Regions from separate parts of the Priestia sp. P1_B12_1 genome, predicted to be linked through region 1. Evidence: riboswitches for the same ligand, from Rfam matches in the RefSeq annotation. Region 1 holds a riboswitch; each other region holds the start of a gene.
What was found. A riboswitch is a leader RNA that binds a small molecule or an ion and turns the genes downstream of it on or off. The one in region 1 is predicted to bind cyclic di-AMP.
Positions count from the first base shown of each region.

Region 2: it holds a riboswitch for cyclic di-AMP, as region 1 does, so the genes downstream of both, AC1D0Y_RS01620 (APC family permease) here and AC1D0Y_RS00670 (potassium channel family protein) in region 1, are expected to answer to the same signal.
Region 3: it holds a riboswitch for cyclic di-AMP, as region 1 does, so the genes downstream of both, AC1D0Y_RS26670 (cation:dicarboxylate symporter family transporter) here and AC1D0Y_RS00670 (potassium channel family protein) in region 1, are expected to answer to the same signal.

Region 1 is NZ_JBFTZR010000001.1:115,516-122,458, forward strand. Features, by position in the region: gene AC1D0Y_RS00665 (TrkH family potassium uptake protein) at 1-1,284, opposite strand, end outside; gene AC1D0Y_RS00670 (potassium channel family protein) at 1,288-1,947, opposite strand; cyclic di-AMP (ydaO/yuaA leader) riboswitch at 2,072-2,216, opposite strand; gene AC1D0Y_RS00675 (carboxymuconolactone decarboxylase family protein) at 2,332-2,790, opposite strand; gene AC1D0Y_RS00680 (Lrp/AsnC family transcriptional regulator) at 2,911-3,366, shown strand; gene AC1D0Y_RS00685 (peptidyl-prolyl cis-trans isomerase) at 3,642-4,544, opposite strand; gene AC1D0Y_RS00690 (S1C family serine protease) at 4,541-5,815, opposite strand; gene AC1D0Y_RS00695 (response regulator transcription factor) at 6,038-6,709, shown strand; gene AC1D0Y_RS00700 (sensor histidine kinase) at 6,706-6,943, shown strand, end outside.
Region 2 is NZ_JBFTZR010000001.1:297,644-304,586, forward strand. Features, by position in the region: gene AC1D0Y_RS01615 (cation diffusion facilitator family transporter) at 1-518, opposite strand, end outside; gene AC1D0Y_RS01620 (APC family permease) at 628-2,454, opposite strand; cyclic di-AMP (ydaO/yuaA leader) riboswitch at 2,617-2,758, opposite strand; gene AC1D0Y_RS01625 (N-acetylmuramoyl-L-alanine amidase) at 2,950-3,984, opposite strand; gene AC1D0Y_RS01630 (hypothetical protein) at 4,149-4,283, opposite strand; gene glnA (type I glutamate--ammonia ligase) at 4,906-6,240, opposite strand; gene AC1D0Y_RS01640 (MerR family transcriptional regulator) at 6,324-6,731, opposite strand; gene AC1D0Y_RS01645 (methionine gamma-lyase family protein) at 6,922-6,943, opposite strand, start outside.
Region 3 is NZ_JBFTZR010000018.1:15,361-22,303, forward strand. Features, by position in the region: gene AC1D0Y_RS26645 (APC family permease) at 1-642, shown strand, start outside; gene AC1D0Y_RS26650 (hypothetical protein) at 774-908, opposite strand; gene AC1D0Y_RS26655 (EcsC family protein) at 1,045-1,836, opposite strand; gene AC1D0Y_RS26660 (DedA family protein) at 1,861-2,466, opposite strand; gene ytvI (sporulation integral membrane protein YtvI) at 2,626-3,657, opposite strand; gene AC1D0Y_RS26670 (cation:dicarboxylate symporter family transporter) at 3,871-5,130, opposite strand; cyclic di-AMP (ydaO/yuaA leader) riboswitch at 5,237-5,376, opposite strand; gene AC1D0Y_RS26675 (undecaprenyl-diphosphate phosphatase) at 5,650-6,474, opposite strand; gene AC1D0Y_RS26680 (hypothetical protein) at 6,933-6,943, shown strand, end outside.

The DNA of each region.
Region 1 (6,943 bases):
AGCTTCGCGCTTTTGCTTAGATAATGAAAACGCAAGCGTTAATGGCCCCACTTTTCCTAAAAACATGATAAAGATAATAATTACGCGTCCAAAGTACGAAAGTTCAGGAGTTGCTCCCATTGATAAACCTACTGTTCCAAACGCTGAAACAACTTCAAACATAATTTTTACAAACGGAAGGTTTTCCGAAATATTTAACAGGAAAATGGCCCCAAATACAAACATAATTGAAATCATCGTGATGGCTAGTGCCTTAAACACGTGAAGAGGAAGAAGTCGTCTCTTTAACAGCACAATATCTTCCCGGCTTCGTAAAAATGCCCATACAGAAAAAACAATCACCACAAACGTTGTTAGTTTAATACCGCCTCCTGTTGACGCACTTCCTGCACCAATAAACATTAATAAGACCATTAAAAAGACCGTTGCATCATGCAGGTGAGCTAAATCAATTGTATTAAATCCAGCGGTTCTTGTCGTTACCGCTTGAAAATAAGAAGCCCATACTTTGTCTCCTAATGATAAATTTCCGAGCGTATGCGAATTGCTGTACTCTAAGAAAAAAATAAAAAGCATGGCAATCACATTAATCGCAAACGTGCTGATAATCATAATTTTTGAATGCAACGTTAGTTTTTTATACGATTTTTTCACCCACATATCAGCAAGAACGGTAAACCCTAACCCGCCAATGATGAACAAAAAAGAAATCGTTATGTTAATAATAGGATCTCCAACATACTGTACTAAGTTATCAGACAGTAGTCCAAACCCTGCGTTATTAAAAGCTGAAATTGAATGAAACAAGCTAAAGAACAGCCCCTTAGACCATCCGAATTCCGGAACCCAGCGTATCGCTAAAAAGATAAGTGCAATAAACTCAATTAAAAATGAAAAGATAAACAGCCTTTTAACTAGCAGGACAACTCCGCCGACGCTTGTTTGATTTAATGCCTGCTGAACGAGCATACGCTCTTTAAATCCAATTTTTTTACCTAGCATCATAAAAATCAACACGGCAAATGACATAATGCCAAGACCGCCTATTTGAATTAACAGCATAATGATCGTTTGACCGATGACGGTAAAACGTGTACCTGTATCTACGACGGCTAAGCCGGTCACTGTCATAGCGGAAGTAGATGTAAAAAGGGCGTCTACCCATCGGATTGGCTCAGTAGTAGAAAAAGGCATCATCAATAGAAGAGCACCCATAATAATTCCTCCGCCAAAAATGGAGACAAGCAGCTGCGGAGGGGTGAGTTTAATGATTTGTTTTTTCATGAGTTAAACTCCTTCTTCTTCAAAACGGTTCAAATCGCGGTTATGTCCGATAACAATCAGCATATCTCCTTGTTCAATTATTTCATGCGCGGTAGGCGAAATCACCATTTCCCCGTCTTTTCGCTGAAAGCCGATAATGTTGCAGCCGTACTTGGCACGAATGTTTAAATCAAACAGCGTTTTATTATGAAGTTTCTTAGAGGCGACAATTTCGACAATACTATAATCCTTTGATAATTCAATGTAATCAATGATTTTTTCTGACACTACGTGATGAGCAATACGTTTAGCAATATCACGCTCAGGATGAATGACTTTGTCTGCTCCTATTTTCTCCAGCACTTTTTGATGATACATATTCACTGCTTTTACCCATACTTGCTTAACGCCCATATCTTTTAAAAGCATCGTTGCGAGAACGCTTGCTTCGATATCATCCCCAAACGAAATAAGAGCATGATCAACATTGCGGATACCTAGCCCCTTTAAGCTAGCTTCATCAATCGCGTTTGCTTGCACAACATATGTAGCTGAATTGCTAAATTTATTTACTACCTCCTGATTGCGGTCAATAGCGAGCACATCCACATCCAGATTAGCAAACTCTTCAACCAAACTGCCTCCAAAACGACCTAATCCCAATACAGCAAACTGTTTTTTCATAATGTATTTATTCCTTTCTTCAACTGCTGTGTGTTCTCTTAGCTTATACTTTTTCTAAAAAATTACATATTTTTCTTAAAAAAAGCGCAAAAAAACACAGGAAGGCTCCTGTGTTTTTTCACACTCTTCCCCCTCAAAACGCTTGCGAAGTTAGCTGTCGGGTTCGGGTTTTAAGAGTAACCCTACCTTTTTAAGGATTCACCCCAGAGCACAATATGTGCGTAAATAATGGGTCCTCCGCTCCGTAATGGATTAAGCGATTTTTATTCAAATATCTATGATCTATTTTTTAGAATAATCGATTCGATTCATGATACGTTTCACTTCACGAAAGCTATCTTACTCCTGTGAATTTTGTCTGTCAAGATATTTTTAGCAAAGACCTCACTTGCGCTGCAAGCTGCAAAAATCATATAAATCTAAACTGACAATCATTTTGTGAAATTGATCAAATAAATTAATAACAGCCAAAAGCTCTAACAGCTGTATATCACTGTAAAATTTCTTTAATTGATCCATATCAGCATCGGTCAACTCCCTTGGACGCACTCGGTATACATCAATAAATCGAAACAGCAGTCGATCTTTTTTTTCCAGCTCTTTTTCTCTTAACACTTTTTGATTAAGCGTCTCATCGCCTACATATGACATGCTCATACACGTCTCACAGCCGTTAACACCTGCTAGATAAAGCCTTATTTTTTCCTTAGTCTCTTTTTCTACTATATCGCTGTTCCAAAGCGTGTTGTAAAGCTCATCATACAGTCTTTTTACATGCGGAATTAAATTCAATGCTTTTTCAAAATTTGTTCCCTCTTCGTTTGCTAACAAAACTCTTGCCATTTTTCACTCACTCCTTTTTAATTATTATAGTAAGAAAAATGGGAATTTTAGATTACATATAAAACATCTTATCGACTATTACTAATCAAATGAAACGTTAATGAGAAAGAAGGTTTTCAATTGAAAATTGATGAAATTGATTTATCGATTTTGCAGGCGCTGCAGCAAAACAGCCGCCTTTCCTTACGAGAGCTAGGAAAACAAATTAATTTGTCTCCTCCTTCGGTGGCAGAGCGAGTAAGGCAGCTAGAGAGCTTTGGCGTTATAAAAGGGTATACGATTGATATTGATTATGAAAAGCTGCATTTGCCCGTGTCGTGTTTTATTGAAGTAACGATGAAAAACGGAGAGCACGAGCGTTTTAAACGATTTATTTCTCAGTATCCCTACGCTTTATTCTGTGAACGCATCGCCGGGCAAGCCTGCTTTATTACAAAGCTTCAGCTTCCTCACCTGCACATACTCGAACAATTTATTAACGAAATTACACCTTATGCCAAAACGATTTCACACATCGCCCTTTCTCACGTAGAGATGGCTCCTGCATTATTGAGTCATTTAAAAGATGAAAAGTGATTGAAACGTAACGAAAAAATCCGAACGATGAATCGTTCGGATCTTCTTTCCACTAAACTACTTTTGTCCCAAGCTCTTTTTATTCGTCCAACAGCATAAAAAATAACCCTCCAAAGCTGGAGGGTATAAATTTTCCGAATAATGAAAGTTTTACAACTTCATTTTAACAGGTGCCGACATTTCTGTCTACTTAAAAATGTAAAAGAGCTCTCTATTAATAGAAAGCTCTTTTACCTGCTTGTTTTTTGAAAACAATCAATCTATATAAAAGGGAACTACCTAAGGTTGAAAGTCACGTGAAACCTTGGCAGTTCATCCTGGATATACCGGTTGATATGATTCAAAACAAGTTCTTTCATCATTTCTTCTTTGACTTCTAATTCCGTTTTTTTATCTTTTTGTTTTAAAATGAGAATGTAATAGACTTTACCCATTTTAATGGGCTCACTACTCTCTCCGATGTGCTGTTTTTTTAACACATCTATAAAAGAAGGAGATAGACTTGAAAGCTTTAGATTATCAGCATTCTCTATTTTGCTCACTGTCTGGAATTCAGCATATTTTTTTTGAACGTCCTGAAGCGATGTTCCCTTTTGCAGTTCAGCCGCAGCGGCATCGGCATCATGTAAAGTGGAAAAAGCCAGCTGCGTAAAAGATACGCGCGTTAGATCGTTTTCAATACGTTTATAGTAAGCAGTTAGTTCATCAGACGTAATTTGTTTACGGAAATATTCTTCTAATTTAAACTGATTCGTTAGCTGGTTGGTTACATCACTGGAACGAATATTTAACACTTCATAACCTTGTTTTCTTGTATCCTCGTCATATGAGCGTTTAATTTGCTTCCACATATCCTCGACTTGTGTTTGTACTTCATCGCTTGTCTTTAGATGCGAAATTAAGATTTTTTGCATAACAAGCTGCCGCAATAACTCTTTGCGGTAGCTTGTATCATTTAACGGAGCGTCTGGATTCAAGAACCCTTCAACGGCTAAAAAACGGTTGAATTCAGCTCCTGTCACCTTGCCTCCCCCATATGCTGCCAGTTCTTTGGTAGAAGATAGCTGACTAATTTCTACAGAAGGAAACATCGTATTTGAATGCTTCCCTCCGCAGCCGGTTAAAAATCCGAACGCTGTTAATACTGCTAGCAGCAGCTTTAACGGTGTTGAACTCATCCATTGTTATCCTGCTGCTCTGAAAGCTTTAGAGAAATGGTTTGTTTTTTTCCATTTCGATACACGTCTAATTTCACTGTGTCTCCTACTTTACGTTTTGTGTATAGATATTGACGTAAATCACTGGATGTTTTGACTTCATTTCCATCGATGGCAACAATCACGTCTTTTGATTGTAAACCTGCATCAGAAGCAGAAGAGAATGGTTCAACCGTCGTTACGACAACTCCTTCAGACGTATCGCTTGTTAGGCCTAGCTGGTTTTGTTTTGTTGCAGCTGAAAGCTGACCTACATCTTGAAGACCTACCCCCATATATGGACGCGTTATTTTTCCGTTTTTCATCAGCTGTTCAATCGTCGGCTGCACTTCATCACTTGGAAGAGCAAAGCCGATGCCTTCTACATTGTCTTCTGAAATTTTCATACTGTTGATGCCGACTACTTCACCGGAAGAATTGATAAGTGCACCGCCGCTGTTTCCTGGATTAATCGCCGCATCCGTTTGAATTGCATCTACGTTCCAATTTTCTGAAATAGGGACAGAGCGTTTTGCTGCGCTCACAATACCTTGTGTGACCGTACGAGAAAATTGTTCACCAAGAGGATTTCCGATTGCAAGCACCGTTTCACCCGCTACTAAATCCGATGATTTCCCGAACTTCGCCACTTGTTCAACATTTTTGTCAGACATCTCAAGCACCGCTAAATCCGTTAGCGCGTCAGCTCCGACAATTTTAGCTTTTTCTTTTTGTCCATTTGAAAGTGACACTTCTACTTCGCTTGCGCCGTCAATAACGTGGTTATTGGTCACAACGTATGCTTTTCCATTTTCTTTTTTGAAAATAACACCGGAACCCGTTCCTGCTTCTTGCGTTTGGGTATCTCCAGAAAATGGATTTGTTTGCTGCTGAATATTGTTCACGCCTACAACAGCAGCTGATACTTTATTTACAACTGAAACAAGATCTGACTGATTGACGGTTGTGCTTACTGTTCGAGGCGTTGTGCTCGTTGTTGTTGCCGTTTGAGTCTGCGTTGTTTGATTCGCTGTTTGCGTATCAGCTGAATCCATTAACCCCAGCTGGGGAGCACCGTATAACACAATTCCTCCTCCAAGTACTGCTCCGGCGATAGAAGATGCAATCACTGGAAATAAGCGTCTTCTTGGAGGCTGTGATGATGACGCAGGCTGATACTGATCGTAGCGCTGCTGGCGATTTTCGTATTCTTCTTTTCGTTCTTGCTCTCTTTCATAATCACGTGGATCCATGAAAAACACTCCTTTTAACGTAGCAAATTTTATGTTATCTATACTATAAAATAAAAGTTTGGGATAAGTATCAAAACAATGTGTGAAATTGTGAAAAATTTCTTTATAACAGCAAACACGTAGTATAATAGCGGGTACATAGACCTTTAAAGACACGCGCATGGATGGCGCAATATGCTTTATTTACCTTAATTTTCATATATTCAGAGGAAGGTGTCAAATTTGAGCTTTACACTATATTTAGTAGAGGATGAACAAAATTTAAACGAAGTTTTAACCCTTTACCTTCAAAAAGAAGGCTGGGACGTTCGCTCATTTTTTAACGGCACGGAAGCCAAAGAAATGATTGCAACTCCTCCGCATCTGTGGATTTTAGATATTATGCTGCCTGACATTGACGGGTATCAGCTCATTCGCGAAATCAAGCAGCAAACGCCGCAAGTGCCTGTTATTTTTATCTCAGCCCGCGATGCCGATATTGACCGGGTTCTTGGGCTTGAAATGGGCAGCGACGACTATTTATCAAAGCCTTTTTTGCCTCGTGAACTAGTTATTCGAGCAAACAAACTGCTAAACCGCGTATATGGTTCCAATCAAAAGAAAACCGATACCATTACGCTGACTCCTTATGAGATCGATTTACATACCCGTACAGTCAGTGAAGATGGAAAGCCAATTGATTTAACGTCTAAAGAATTTGATTTTCTTGTCACTATCTCAAAAGACCTTGGACAGGCTTTTTCACGGGAGCAGCTGCTGAATCTCATTTGGGGAGAAGATTATTTTGGCACAGACCGAGTGGTGGATGATTTAGTAAGGCGCGTGCGTAAAAAAATGCCGCAAGCACGAATTGAAACGATTTACGGATATGGATACCGGATGATGAAAGCATGAAAAACAAGTCGCTTGCATTTCAAATTTGGCTCGTCATCTCCGGTATTTTACTGCTTATTTCAATTTTGCTCGCTATTTTATTCCCAACGACGCTCAGGCAGTTTTTCACGAATGAAATTTATACCACTATTGAAAATGAACAGCATATTTTAAAAGAATACGGCCTGCCAAGCCGCTCAGGTGAATACTACTTTAGCAATGAAGACAGTGAACCAACACTTGGCAATCGAACCG
Region 2 (6,943 bases), 180 kb from region 1:
AAGACCAGCTTGGTTGCTGGCTTTGCTTTCTTTAAATGAACAAAGCTGTGCGTAAAAACATTGACCTCTGCGGTATTCATTCCGACATCGTGCAAAATTTCTTTCATTGCCTTAAATAAGACAAACATCTCAAGCAATACCGAGATGCCAAGTACTGCAATATTTAAAATAAAGCCTGAAGACTTCGTTGGATGAAGAATATGGTGATATCCTTCTTTAATCGTTTCAAACGCCATAATCCCTACTACAAGAACTGCTCCTAATAGAACAAGATTAACCAATCGGCCGAAACCATTTGGAAATCGTTTGGTCGGGGCTTTTTTACTTAATGCCGAACCTATAAAGACAAAAAACTGATTAGCTGCATCTCCTAAGCTGTGCATCGTTTCAGCAAACATTGCTACATTCCCTGTTAAAGCGAATGCAATCCCTTTAATAATGGAAATAATGGTATTCACTATAGCGGCCATCATAGCCGATTTATTTCCTTTTCGCAACAATTTAATTAATTCACTCATACAATCCCTCCGTTTGCGCCTTTGATGAGATTCGATTACGGTTAGTGTATGTGAATTTAAAAATTAAAAACCTCCAACATCTAAGTTGGAGGTTTTTAGTCATGTTTCATTATTTTTTAAAACGATACGGTACAGTTGTAACGATTACGTTTTTACGGTAAAGCAAATGTGCTTTTAACAGTAGGCTGGACTGATTGTGCAGGATATTTTGCCAGCTTTTTTTCGTAATGAATTGCGGAATAACGACCGTAATAGCCATATTGTTTTCCCGCGCTTTTTCCTCAGCCATATCGATGAATCGAAACAGCGGCCGCACTAAGCTGCGGTATTGAGAATGAAACGTAACAATACGAATATCGGGCTGCCACTTCTCCCACTTCTCTTCCATTCTCTTTTCGCTTTCTCGATCAAAGGCCACATGCACTGCAATAACGGTATCACCAATCGTTCTTGCATAATTTAATGAATTTTCTACTACCTTTGTCATTCCTGCTACAGGAACAATGACCACACTTCCTTCAAGCTTTCCAATCTTTTCTCCTTGCTTAATGCGAAGCTGTTCTCCTACCGCTTCATAATGCGTATGAACGCGATGGAAAATATAGACAATAACCGGCAAGAAAATGAGCACGGACCATACTTGTGAAAACTTCGTTGTAAACAAAATGATTAGCACCGTTAAAGTAATGAGGGCACCAATTAAGTTAATGGTTAGCTTCCCTTGCCAGCCGGCCGGCTTTTCTCTAAGCCATTTGACAATCATTCCTGTTTGAGAAAGCGTAAATGGAATAAACACCCCGACTGCATAAAGAGGAATTAATTGTTCAGTCGCTCCTTTAAAAGCTACGATTAAGACAATAGAAGCAATTCCAAGGGTCACAATTCCATTTGAATAGCCTAGTCGATCGCCACGAATTTGAAACATTCTTGGCATGTATTTATCAGACGATAAGTTCACAGCCAGCAAAGGGAACGCTGAAAAGCCCGTATTCGCCGCTAGCACTAGAATTAGAGCTGTTGTACCTTGAATAAAATAATAAAATCCATTTCGTCCAAACACACTCGATGCAATTTGTGATACAACCGTTTCATCTGCTTTTGGAGAAATACCAAGCCAATAAGCTAAAAACGTGATGCCAGAAAATAAAACGGCTAAAATACCGCCCATCAGCATTAATGTATGAACCGCATTTTTTGCACCTGGCTCTTTAAAGTTAGGCACTGCATTTGAAATAGCTTCTACACCTGTCAATGCCGAACAGCCTGATGAAAAAGCTTTTAATAATAAAAACAAACTAATACCTGGCACTACTGTACCGAGAGATGGATGAAGCTCAGGTGAAACTTGACCTGTCGCTATTTTAAAAAAGCCTACCGCTATTAACAAAATAAGAGCAATAACAAATAAATAAACCGGATAAGCTAATACAGAAGCGGATTCTGTTACACCGCGTAAATTTAAGACGGTAATAAAAATCACCAGCAAACACGCAATTACTACATTGTAATGATGCAGCGTTGGAAAAGCCGAAGTTAAAGCATCGGTTCCTGCTGAAACACTCACAGCAACTGTTAAAATATAATCCACCAACAGTGATCCTCCAGCGATAAGCCCAGGATTTTCTCCTAAATTGGTTTTGGAAACAATATAAGCTCCTCCGCCTTGCGGATACGCATAAATAATTTGACGGTATGAAAGAATTAAAGCCGTCAGCAGCACCAATACCCCAATCGCAATTGGAATCGAATACCAATAGGCAAGCACGCCCACTGTTGCAAGGACAATCAAAATCTGTTCTGTTCCATAAGCCACTGAAGATAAGGCATCTGATGATAAAATAGCCAGCGCTTTAAGCTTACTAAGCTTTTGATCGCCTAACTCTTTTGTTTTGAGCGGCTTTCCAATCAATAATCTCTTGAGAACTGAATAGTTCACGTAATTTCCCTCCGATGATTGCTTAGCTACTATTCACTGTTCGTTGCTAAGCTCCGTTACAAGTTCATGAATAAGTGATATTATCCCTAAAAAATACCTTTTTATGTTAAAAAAGCGCACAAAAAAAACACTAAGGGTTCTCAGCGTTTTTACACAGCTTAAACCTCCTCTCCAAAACGCTTATGGGGTTAGCTGTCGGATTCGGGCTATGAGAGTAGCCCTACCTTTTAAAAAAGGATTCACCCCAAGTGACAATGCACAAATTTGGGTCCCCCACTTCTGACGAATTAAGCGATAACAGGTCAATATAATTTTCGGTTAAAGGGTATGATTGATAACAAGTTTCTTTCATAACTATCCTTTGTTCTTAGATAATATACTCCCGTACAAATGGTTTGTAAAGCATTATTTTACGTAAACGATAAAATAGTACTTAAGGCGCTTTTAAGGGGAAAACAAAAGGCCTTCTGCCTGCTTACAGAAGACCTGCTTTCTTTAACTTTTTGCTTTTAAAACGGCTGCTAGCTTGTTTTTCGTTTGAGGACCATAAATGCCATCTACATCATAAGGAAGATACACAAGCTGAAAACGTCTGACTGCATCTTTCGTTTGTACTCCATATATTCCGTCTACTGACCCTACTTTAAAATTAACCGCGTTTAATGCTCTTTGAATCTGTTTCACTGCTTCTCCAGAATCGCCTTGTTTTAAAATTCCATTAGGAAGTGGATATTGTTCAGAAGGTGGTGTTGGAGATGGTATTGGTGAAGTTCCTGAAGGAATAACGATTGTTTTTCCAACCTGCAGTGTTAACGGATCAGAAAGCCCTGTATTCGCTTCTTGAAGCGCCTGTACTGTTATTTTGTACTTCTGTGCAATACTGTAAAGCGTATCTCCTTGCTTGATCGTATACGTTTTTGTACCCGGTTCAGAAGGCGATGGATTCGGAGTTGGTGTTGGATTTGGGTTTGGAACTGCACGACGAGGTAAATTTAAATATACGGCAATTCCTTTTGCATACGATTCACCCATGCTTTTTAAAAAAGCTTCATTTTGAAGAAGTGCTGCATCTGTACTGTTATCAATAAAAGCTATTTCAGTTAGTACTGCAGGCATATTTGTTAAGCGAAGCACCGCGTAATTGGCTGATTTTCGACCGCGATTCGGATGATTATACGACAGCAGCGCTGGCTGTACTTGGCCGTGGACAATCGATTGAAACGTTTTACTGGCATTGCTAGCGCTTCTATAAACATAATCTTCGTACCCTGTTCCTCCACCGGCATTTACGTGAATAGACATAAATGCATCTGCGCCCCACGAATTAGCTTGAGAAGCGCGCTGAGATAACGATAAAAAAACATCTGTGGTACGAGTGGTTTTAATTGTAAAATCACTGTACATGCTATTTAAATAGCTTATTAAATATTGTTGGATTTTTAAAACTAAGTTTTTTTCATACAGTCCGTTTGCTCCAACCGCTCCTGCGTCTGCCCCACCATGTCCTGCATCAAGATAGATTTTTTTCATATTACTTGTCCCTCCTTATTTTTAACATATGCATGGGGGAAAAAAGTGCTACGTATACTAGCCTACTTAGTGAAAAATTACTAAAAAAGGAGATTGAGACATAACGACATCACTTCAACCTAAAAACGAACAAATGGGATAAATGCGCTAGTATGGATGGCTTGTTACATCGCTGTTGATTTCCGTGCAAGGCTTCGCTTTCCGCGGGCGGCTGGTGAGCCTCCTCGTCGCGTGCGCTCCTGCGGGGTCTCACCTATTCCGCTTTTCCCGCAGGAGTCTTCGCCTTTCCCTCCAATCAACTGCTAGAAGCAACTAAATAGATGAAATCTACGTTCACCCTACCAATAAAAAAATCCGCACAATTCATCGTGCGGATCTTCTCTCCCCCCTAACATATTTTTGGTCCAGATTCTATTCTGGTTGATTAAAGTATAGATCAAGAGGGTCTATTATTTATAACGTTAAGACCTATTTAAAAAGCAGAACGCCTATAACAATGAGAATAATCCAAATTGGAATGCTTATTAATATGCCTATTACTAAACCTTTGAAAAAATTTCCTTCTTGCATTTTCATTCCATTCCTCTCCAACAGTATTTTCTAATGATACTACGACTGGCTGAAAATTCTCTGAAGTTATACTGAAGTGCAGAGTGAACACATAAACAATCTCTCTATCTGTTATACACTACTTTTACATATAGATTCAATGAGACAAAAAGCTTATCCTTTTTAATTCATATAACTAAATTCTTTCCTGTATCTAACAAAACAATAAAAAGCCTCCCGTAAATTGTACGACAGGCAGCTATACTTATTTTATGAACAGTTTAGTTCAATATTTAATATGCGCAATGTTATTCATTTTGAAAACAAAAAAGTCCGAGAGAACGTATAAACGATCTCTCGGACTTTTAAGAATTAATATTGGCTCATGTATTGGTCACGTTCCCAAGGATGAACTTGTGTACGGAACATATCCCATTCGATTTCTTTCGCTTCAACGAAGTGCTCTGCTAAGTGTTCACCTAATGCAGAAACCATAACTTCGTTTGATTGGAAGCTATCTAAAGCTTGAGCTAATGTTGCAGGTAAATCTACGATACCTTCTTCAACACGCTCTTCTTTTGTCATTACATAGATATTACGATCGATAGGTTTTGGAGCTTCAAGGTTGTTCTTGATTCCATCTAAACCAGCTTTTAATAGAACAGCCATTGCTAAATATGGATTAGCAGCTGGGTCTACGCTACGTACCTCAACACGAGTTCCTACGCCGCGAGAAGCTGGGATACGGATTAATGGGCTACGGTTACGAGCAGACCATGCAACATAACAAGGAGCCTCATATCCAGGCACTAGACGCTTATAAGAGTTTACAGTAGGATTTGTTACTGCTGTAAAGCTGTGTGCGTGCTTGATGATACCTGCGATAAATTGACGAGCAGTATCACTTAGCTCTAGATTACCGTTTTCATCATAAAATGCGTTTTGACCATCTTTAAATAATGAAACGTTACAGTGCATACCTGAACCATTCACACCAAATAATGGTTTTGGCATAAATGTAGCATGTAAGCCATGTTTACGTGCAATTGTTTTTACAACAAGTTTGAACGTTTGGATATCATCACAAGCTTTTAATGCAGCAGCATATTTGAAGTCAATCTCGTGTTGTCCAGGAGCTACCTCATGGTGAGATGCTTCAATTTCAAAGCCCATTTCTTCAAGCTCTAATACGATGTCACGACGGCAGTTTTCACCAAGGTCAGTTGGCGCTAAGTCGAAGTAGCCACCTTTATCATTTAATTCTAATGTAGGTTCGCCTTTTTCGTCTAATTTGAATAAGAAGAACTCTGGCTCAGGTCCAAGGTTAAAATCAGTAAATCCTAACTCTTCCATCTCTTTTAACACACGTTTTAAGTTATTACGTGGATCGCCATCAAACGGAGTTCTATCTGCATTGTAGATGTCACAAATAAAACGTGCTACTTTACCTTTTTCAGATGTCCAAGGGAAAATAACAAATGTATCAATGTCCGGGAATAGGTACATATCTGATTCTTCAATACGTACAAACCCTTCAATAGAAGAACCGTCAAACATCATTTTGTTGTCTAACGCTTTTTCTAATTGACTTACTGGAATTTCAACGTTTTTAATTGTTCCTAAAATGTCAGTGAACTGAAGACGAATATACTTTACATTCTCTTCTTGAACTTTGCGGAAAATATCTTCTTTTGTGTACTTTGCCATCGTGTGATCCTCCCCTAAATCTCTATATAATATTTATAATCTATACCCCTCATATACGAACGGCATAAATATTGATAACTTTATTAATGAAAGAACCTGGACATATCTCCTTGATTTAAAGTTGCTCGATTAAAACGGCCTGCTTGCATAAGTTCTGCACGAAGCATTTTTCGCAATTCATCGTCCGTTAATTCTGGCTTTGCTGTTGCTGCCACAACTTTTTCTTCTTGCTTATGCCCTTTTTGCTCCTTTTGAAGATGAAACAGCTGTTTTACACCTGCTAAGTTTACACCTTGTTCAATAAGATCACGGATTTCAAGCAGCTTATCAACATCGTTAAATGAGAATAATCGTCGATTTCCCTCTGTTCTTACTGGTGCAACTAATTCATGTTCTTCATAGTAGCGAATTTGGCGAGCCGACAACTCAGTTAACTGCATCACAATTCCAATTGGGAAAAGTGGCGTATTTCTTCGAATGTTGTCACTCATTTCAGTTCCTCCTTTGGATTAACTATTTACATTGTATGCTATGTTAGTTCACCTGTCAACCGAATGTTAGTAATTCTAACATAAATTTTTCTGAACATTTCTTCTATACAAATAAATAGCGCTTCGTTTATTTTTATAAGCCTATCTTTTCTTTCTTAGCAGGGAGAAAATAGTCTTTCTATCTTATATTTTATAAAAGTTCTTTCGTCAGC
Region 3 (6,943 bases), on a different contig from region 1:
ATTCTTATTATTGCGTGTACGGGAGGCGCCTTATTTATCACGGTTTCTTACTTTGCTCAGCTGCTTTTCCCTTCAGCCTCTTTGTTTCATGATTTAGAAGGTGCATCAGCGGAGATCGCTTATAAAATTGGCGGCCAGCTTTTTCAATCTATTTTTGTAGCAGCGGCCTTGACTTCAACTATTGCTTCGGGACTTGTCTCACATATGAGTGCGTCAAGACTTCTCTATGCAATTGGGAAAGATGGTTATCTGCCTCGGAGAATTTTCGGCTATATTCACCCTAAAACAAAGACGCCTATTTGGAACGTGGTGATTATTGGTGGCCTCTCTTTAATTTCACTAGGTCTGTCTCTTGAAAAAGCTACCTCTTTAATTAATTTTGGTGCTTTAATTGCGTTCAGTTCAGTGAACATAGCGGTTTTTATCCATTATTTTATTCAACAAAACAAACGATCCTTCAGTGGATATATTTCATATGTACTTATGCCTTTACTCGGCAGTTTATTTTTATTTTTTATGTGGCTTAACTTAGAAAAAACATCCTTATTTATCGGTATTGTATGGAGTGTAATCGGAATTATTTATTTACTGATTGCCAGACGAAAAAATACTATTACCATTCCTACTTTTCATTTTGATTAAGGAAATAGGCTTAACACACCTCGACATATTTCCCCAGAAATAATGTCGAAAAAAAGTAATTGAGACATAAACAAATCAATCCCATCTAAACACGAACAAAAAAAGGTAAACGATCTAATATGAATCGCTCGTTACACCGCTGTTGATTTTCGTGCCAGGCTTCGCTTTCCGCGGGCGGCCGTTGAGCCTCCTCGTCGCTTGCGCTCCTGCGGGGTCTCATCTGTTCCGCTTTTTCCGCGGGAGTCTTCGCCTTGCCCTCCAATCAACACTTAGAGGCAACTAAACACATGAAAGCTACATTTACTATATCAATAAAAAAATCCGAACGAGTTTGATTCTCAACCAAGAATCAAACTCGTTCGGATTTTTCTTCAATTAAAATACTTTCGTACCAGTCTCTTTTTATTGTTGCGATTGTGAGACTTTTTCCAAAATACGTCTTTTACGATAAAGCATCATTCCAACTTCCCCTATATCGCTAATTGCTTGTTTGTTAATATACGCTCCAAATACCATTCCTGCTATAGGAATCATTTGGAACAGCTTTTTCCAGCCCAAGTTGTCCCTGTAGGTTAGAAACACTTCTCTCCACCCTTGCAGCTGCTGCAAGCTCTGCGTTCGATTTCCGCTTGCTAATTCTTCTAAAATCGCACGTTTCCCTACAATGTCAGAAGACGAAAACTGCATGCATTTGACCATAAAAATTCGTTCCTCTTGCTCAGTGGGGTCGTACCCATAAGAAACAGCCACTTCTTGCAGTGTCTTAAGTGTAAGCCCTAATACAAAAGGAACATCAATCGCCAGTGTAAAAATCCCGCCTACCCCGGTTGTAGCTCCTTGCAGCTGTGCGTTCTTTTTTCGGACTTCAATAAAATGCTCTGCCAATTCATCCATTTCTTGCAGAGATAAATGCTGAATATCCTCTATCGAAAGCTGTTTCTTTTCTTGTAATTGTGCTGATGCTTTTTCTAGCGTGGCAGACGTATTAGCTAAATACTGGCCTCCATTATCAACATACTTAGCAATTTCATCTAATAATTTTTCTATTTTTTGATGAATGAACTTCGGCGTTACTTTATCTAAAGCTGAAAAAGGCAAACGAGCCAGCCGCTCCCAGAAAAAAAGTCCTTTTTGGTCTTTCTCCCACTTTTCAATTTTTCGTAACTCTACTCTTAACTGCTCATGCTCTGACATATCCTCACTCTTTTCCTCGATTTATCAGTTCTGCCCTACTTGTTTATTCCGCACATATTTAATGATAAAAAACAATGCAATTAAAACAACAATTCCGATTCCAATAGGCTGCATATATTGAGACACAATCGGCCCCACCTCTTTCCACTTAGGTCCTAACTTATATCCTAAATATACGTAAATAGCCGTTACTGGAAGCATCGCCACAAATGTATAAATAGAAAACAGCCATACATTCATTTTTGCCATCCCGCACGGAAAAGAGATAGCCGTGCGCACTCCTGGAATAAAGCGTCCAAAAAAAGCAACCCCGCTGCCGTACTTATTAAAAAAGCGATCGGCGGCGTCAATTTCTTTTTCTTTCACCAAAAAGTATTTTCCATATTTTAAAACCAGCGGTCGTCCACCGTAACGTCCCAGTGCATAAAGAGTCAACGGTCCACAAACACCGCCTACTGTACCTGCAAGGATAGCCAAATACAAGTTCATATCACCTTGGTACACCCAATACCCTACTAAAGGTAAAACAAGCTCTGCCGGGACAAATTCAAACGTTAATGCTAAAATTACGCCAAAATAAGAGAGCTGTTTTAGCGCTTCAATTAAAGAAAGTAAAACCGACTCTAACAAAAATTCTCCTCCTCATGTCATTAAATCTAAGACTGCAAAACTATAATTAACCGATTGATAGATAAAAACCAATGCGACATAGTTTTTTCCTTTCCCTCTTTACGTATTACGTACCACAAAAGTTTCAATAAAAAAAAGCGCTAGTTTTATCCAGCGCTTTTATAGTTTAAAGTTAATTTGAATAATACCTACTTTACGAAGAGCATCGTATAAAATAACTAAAGCCGGTCCTAAAAATAACCCGGCAAAACCTAAAAGTTTAAATCCAATGTACAAACTAACTAGTGCAGCCAAAGGTGAAATACCCATATTTGTAGAAAATACTTTTGGTTCTACTACACGTCTTACTACCGTAATGACTCCAAATAGAATAAATAAGCCGATTGCTAATGAGTCATGCCCTTGCGTAAGAGCAAAAATCCCCCATGGAACGAGCACCGAGCCTGTCCCAAGGATTGGTAAAATATCGACAATTACAATTAATAAACTAAGAAGCGCGGTATACGGAACATCTAATAGCCAAAGCCCTACATAAGCCATTACAAACGTCATGACACTTAAGATAATTTGTGCCTTGATAAAACCAACCCCCGCTTGGATAAGCTGAGTGATGACAACTTGTAGCTTATATTTCGTTTCTTCTGTTAAAAATGACTTGATTTTATTTTTAATAGCAGGCAGCTCAAGGCTGATAAATACAAGCGCTACTAAATAAATAAGAAACTCTAATAGAAACCCAGGAACAGTAGCGGCAAAGCTAATGATAATTTCTACCGTACTTTTTAATAGAGAATCTAATGAATTTACGGTTTTTTCAAGCGTGCGCTCGATAGAAGAAATCACTTCTGTAGGAAGAGCGTTTGAATAGTATTTCCACTTAATAATAGTTGGATAAATCGCGGTTTCATAGATTTCTTTTACAAAGGAAGGCGCTATTTTTGAAAGAGCAACCACTTGCGTAACGATTGTCCGAACAATAAAAAATCCAATAAGTATGAGCGAAACAACATATAAAATGAAGGTCATAAGCACTGCATAGACTCTCTTCATTTTAAAAGATTGATGCAATTTTTGAACAATACCCTCAAGCGCTAATGCTGTTAATAAAGCAAACACAATCGGTAAACTGTAAGGGATTAACAAACATACGATTACTATCGAGGCGATGACCCATATTCGCTTTTTCCACATACTCTACTATCCCCCAACTAGCTAAGCTATCTCTATATTTATTGATAAAGAAAGGAACCAGTGACTGCTTTTATGTAAGAATAAAATTTGGATTTATTTATACCTGATGTTACATATTATAGGGTCAATTTCCATAATAATAAAGGAATTATTATGAAAAAAGCTACTTATTCTAATTTTTTGAATAGAATAAGTAGCTTTTTAATTTATAAATTAGCCGGCTCTCATGACCTCTGTACCTTTTTTAGGGTCAAATTTGCCTTCAGATTTAGACATCACAATTGCTGCTAGTGTGTTTCCTACTAAGTTAACAACCGTACGTGCCATATCCATGATTCTGTCTACTCCAGCAATGAAGGCTAATCCTTCTGCCGGAACACCGATTGTTCCAAGAGTAGCCAGTAATACAACAAATGATGTTCCTGGCACGGCAGCCATTCCTTTAGATGTAACCATCAATACAAGAATGAGCGTCAGCTGTTGAACGATCGTTAAATCAATACCGTACACCTGCGCTAAGAATAACGCTGCAATCGCTTGATAAAGAACGGAACCATCTAGGTTAAATGTATAACCAATTGGTACAACGAACGATACGATAGCTTTTGGACAGCCCATCTTTTCAAGTTTTTCCATAATACGCGGAAGAACTGTCTCAGAACTAGATGTACTGTATGCTAACAACAGTTCATCTTTCATATAGCGGAACAAGTGGAAAATGTTAATTCCTGCCCATTTCGCGATTCCTCCTAATACAATAAGTAGGAAGAAAATTAACGCTAAGTAAACTAAGATAACAAGCTTTCCTAATGAAAGAAGTGACTCTAAGCCGAATTTTGAAACTGTTACACCAATTAAAGCAAATACACCAATTGGAGCCACTTTCATTACAAGGTTTACCACGTGAAACATTGCGTGAGAAACGCCGTCGAAGAATTGTACAACTGGCTTTCCTCTTTCCCCAATTGCCGCTACTCCAAGTGCAAATAACACTGTAAAGAAGATAATTGCTAGCATGTCTCCTTCAACAATTGACTGGAAAAAGTTTGTTGGAACAATGTGTAAGAACGTTTCAGCCACTGACTTTCCTTCTTGCTGTTTTGATGTTTCAACGTATTGTGAAATATCACTCTTCTGTGCTGAATGAATGTCTACACCTTGCCCAGGATGAAAAATATTAGCAACCAATACACCGATTATAATTGCAAAAGTCGTAATAATTTCAAAATAGAGAATGGTTTTAACGCCGAGCTTTCCGACCTGTTTACCGCTCCCTGCTCCTGCAACTCCAACGACTAAGCTTGAGATAACAATTGGAATAACAATCATCTTAATTAATCTTAAAAATAGGTCTCCTAGCGGCTGTAGGTATGTTACTACACGCGGATCGTTAAACCAAATTACCCCTACAAGAACACCGAGGATTAATCCGGTAAAAATCTGCGTAGCCAAACCAAAACGAATTTTTTTCATAGATGTACCTCCCCAAAGATGTATGACATTTGTATATACTTTTCTGAAAAAACAAAAAAAGACTATTCTTAAGAAAGAACAGCCTTTTACTTACGCTATTTTGGGCTCTTTCTCTCAATGAAGCAAACGGGGTTAACTGTCGGATTCGGAATTGAGAGTTTCCTACCTTTTGTAAGGATTCACCCCAAGGCAGCTTTACTGCCGATAATGATTCCCCCGCTCTATACGATTAAGCTTATTATTCAGTTTTTATAAAATTAAAACGATCTATACGTTGTCATACGTTTTTTACAGTCAATAAAACTAAACAGAAGTCTTACTTTTACTTAACTTTATACTGCACAAATATTAATTTACTATTTTTCGACACGTTTTGTCAATACCCATGTTTATAAAACGCTTTCAAAAGGCGATAATATATATTTATGCAAAAAAGCTATTGCAACATTGCAATAGCTTTTTCTTGCTCTTTGAGTCTCTATTAGAAGCTTACGGGACTAAAGAACTCGCGTGTTTATTTTATAAAAATACAAAATATAGAATAGCTGCTAACACAATTCGATATAGTGCAAACGGTACTAATTTGATACGATTAATTAATTTCAGGAAAAAGCGAATAGATACCAGCGCAAAAATAAAGGCGCTGATAAAACCAGCAATAAAAAACGGTAGCGCATCTGATGTGAAATACTGCCAGTTTTTAACCAATGAAAGTCCACTTGCTCCTGCCATGATTGGCACTGCCATAATAAATGTAAAATCTGCCGCTGCCTTATGGCTCATTCCAAGAAGAACTCCTCCTGAAATCGTTGAGCCTGAACGAGAAAAACCTGGCCAAAGAGCAATACATTGAAACAGTCCTATACCCAGTGCTTGTCCATAAGACATTTGGTCCACCGTCTCTACACGCGGACGTTTAGGTCCAAACAAATCTGCTAGAATCATTAATACAGCTCCGACTACTAAGCCAATTAGCACCGTATTTAAAGAAAACAAATGTTCATCAATGTAATCATCAAACAAAAGTCCTAACACTCCTGCGGGTAACAAACCAACAATTACCTGCATTAAATTCAAGCGATTTGTCGGTCCAATTGGAGCAGCTGGCTTTTTTCCCAATCCTAATAAATTAATGAAACGATCTTTAAAAATAACTACTACTGCTAAGATCGACCCTAGCTGAATAACAATTTTAAATGTATTAGCTACTGGAGATGAAAATAATTCTTTGGAATTCAACCATAGGTCATCCACAATAATCATATGCCCAGTTGACGAAACAGGAGCAAACTCTGTTAAACCTTCTACAATCCCTAAAATGATTGCTACAATAATTTCCCACATAAAGCTATGTACCTTGCCTTTCTTTCAAATTAATAAGCTTATCGCTTCGTTTTACATGCTCAACTATTTTCCTAATTTGACACTTGCTTTTTTATCATAATTGTTAAAACTATGAAATACAATGTGTATTTGCAAAAAGATAAGAATCTTTAATAATTTGTAATAAAAACCTTACATGCTATAATCAAAAAACACGATATCAGCTTTTATTTACTTTAGAAAGTAGTCACTATGTTCGGTATAAATTCCGGCCCCTTAGCTAAAAATGAATCATCTAGACTATTTTTCTTTAGTGTGAAAAAATGACTAAATCATTATGTTTTTTCCATCTCCTTTACTGTCATCTATCATTTTAATCAACTAATGCTTGCTTATACGGCATATCCCCTAAGTAATTTGAAACTTTTTTCTCTCTTTACTCGTATATAGTAGTATCTTTTTTAGGAGGCTTTTTACTTATGAATGGAAA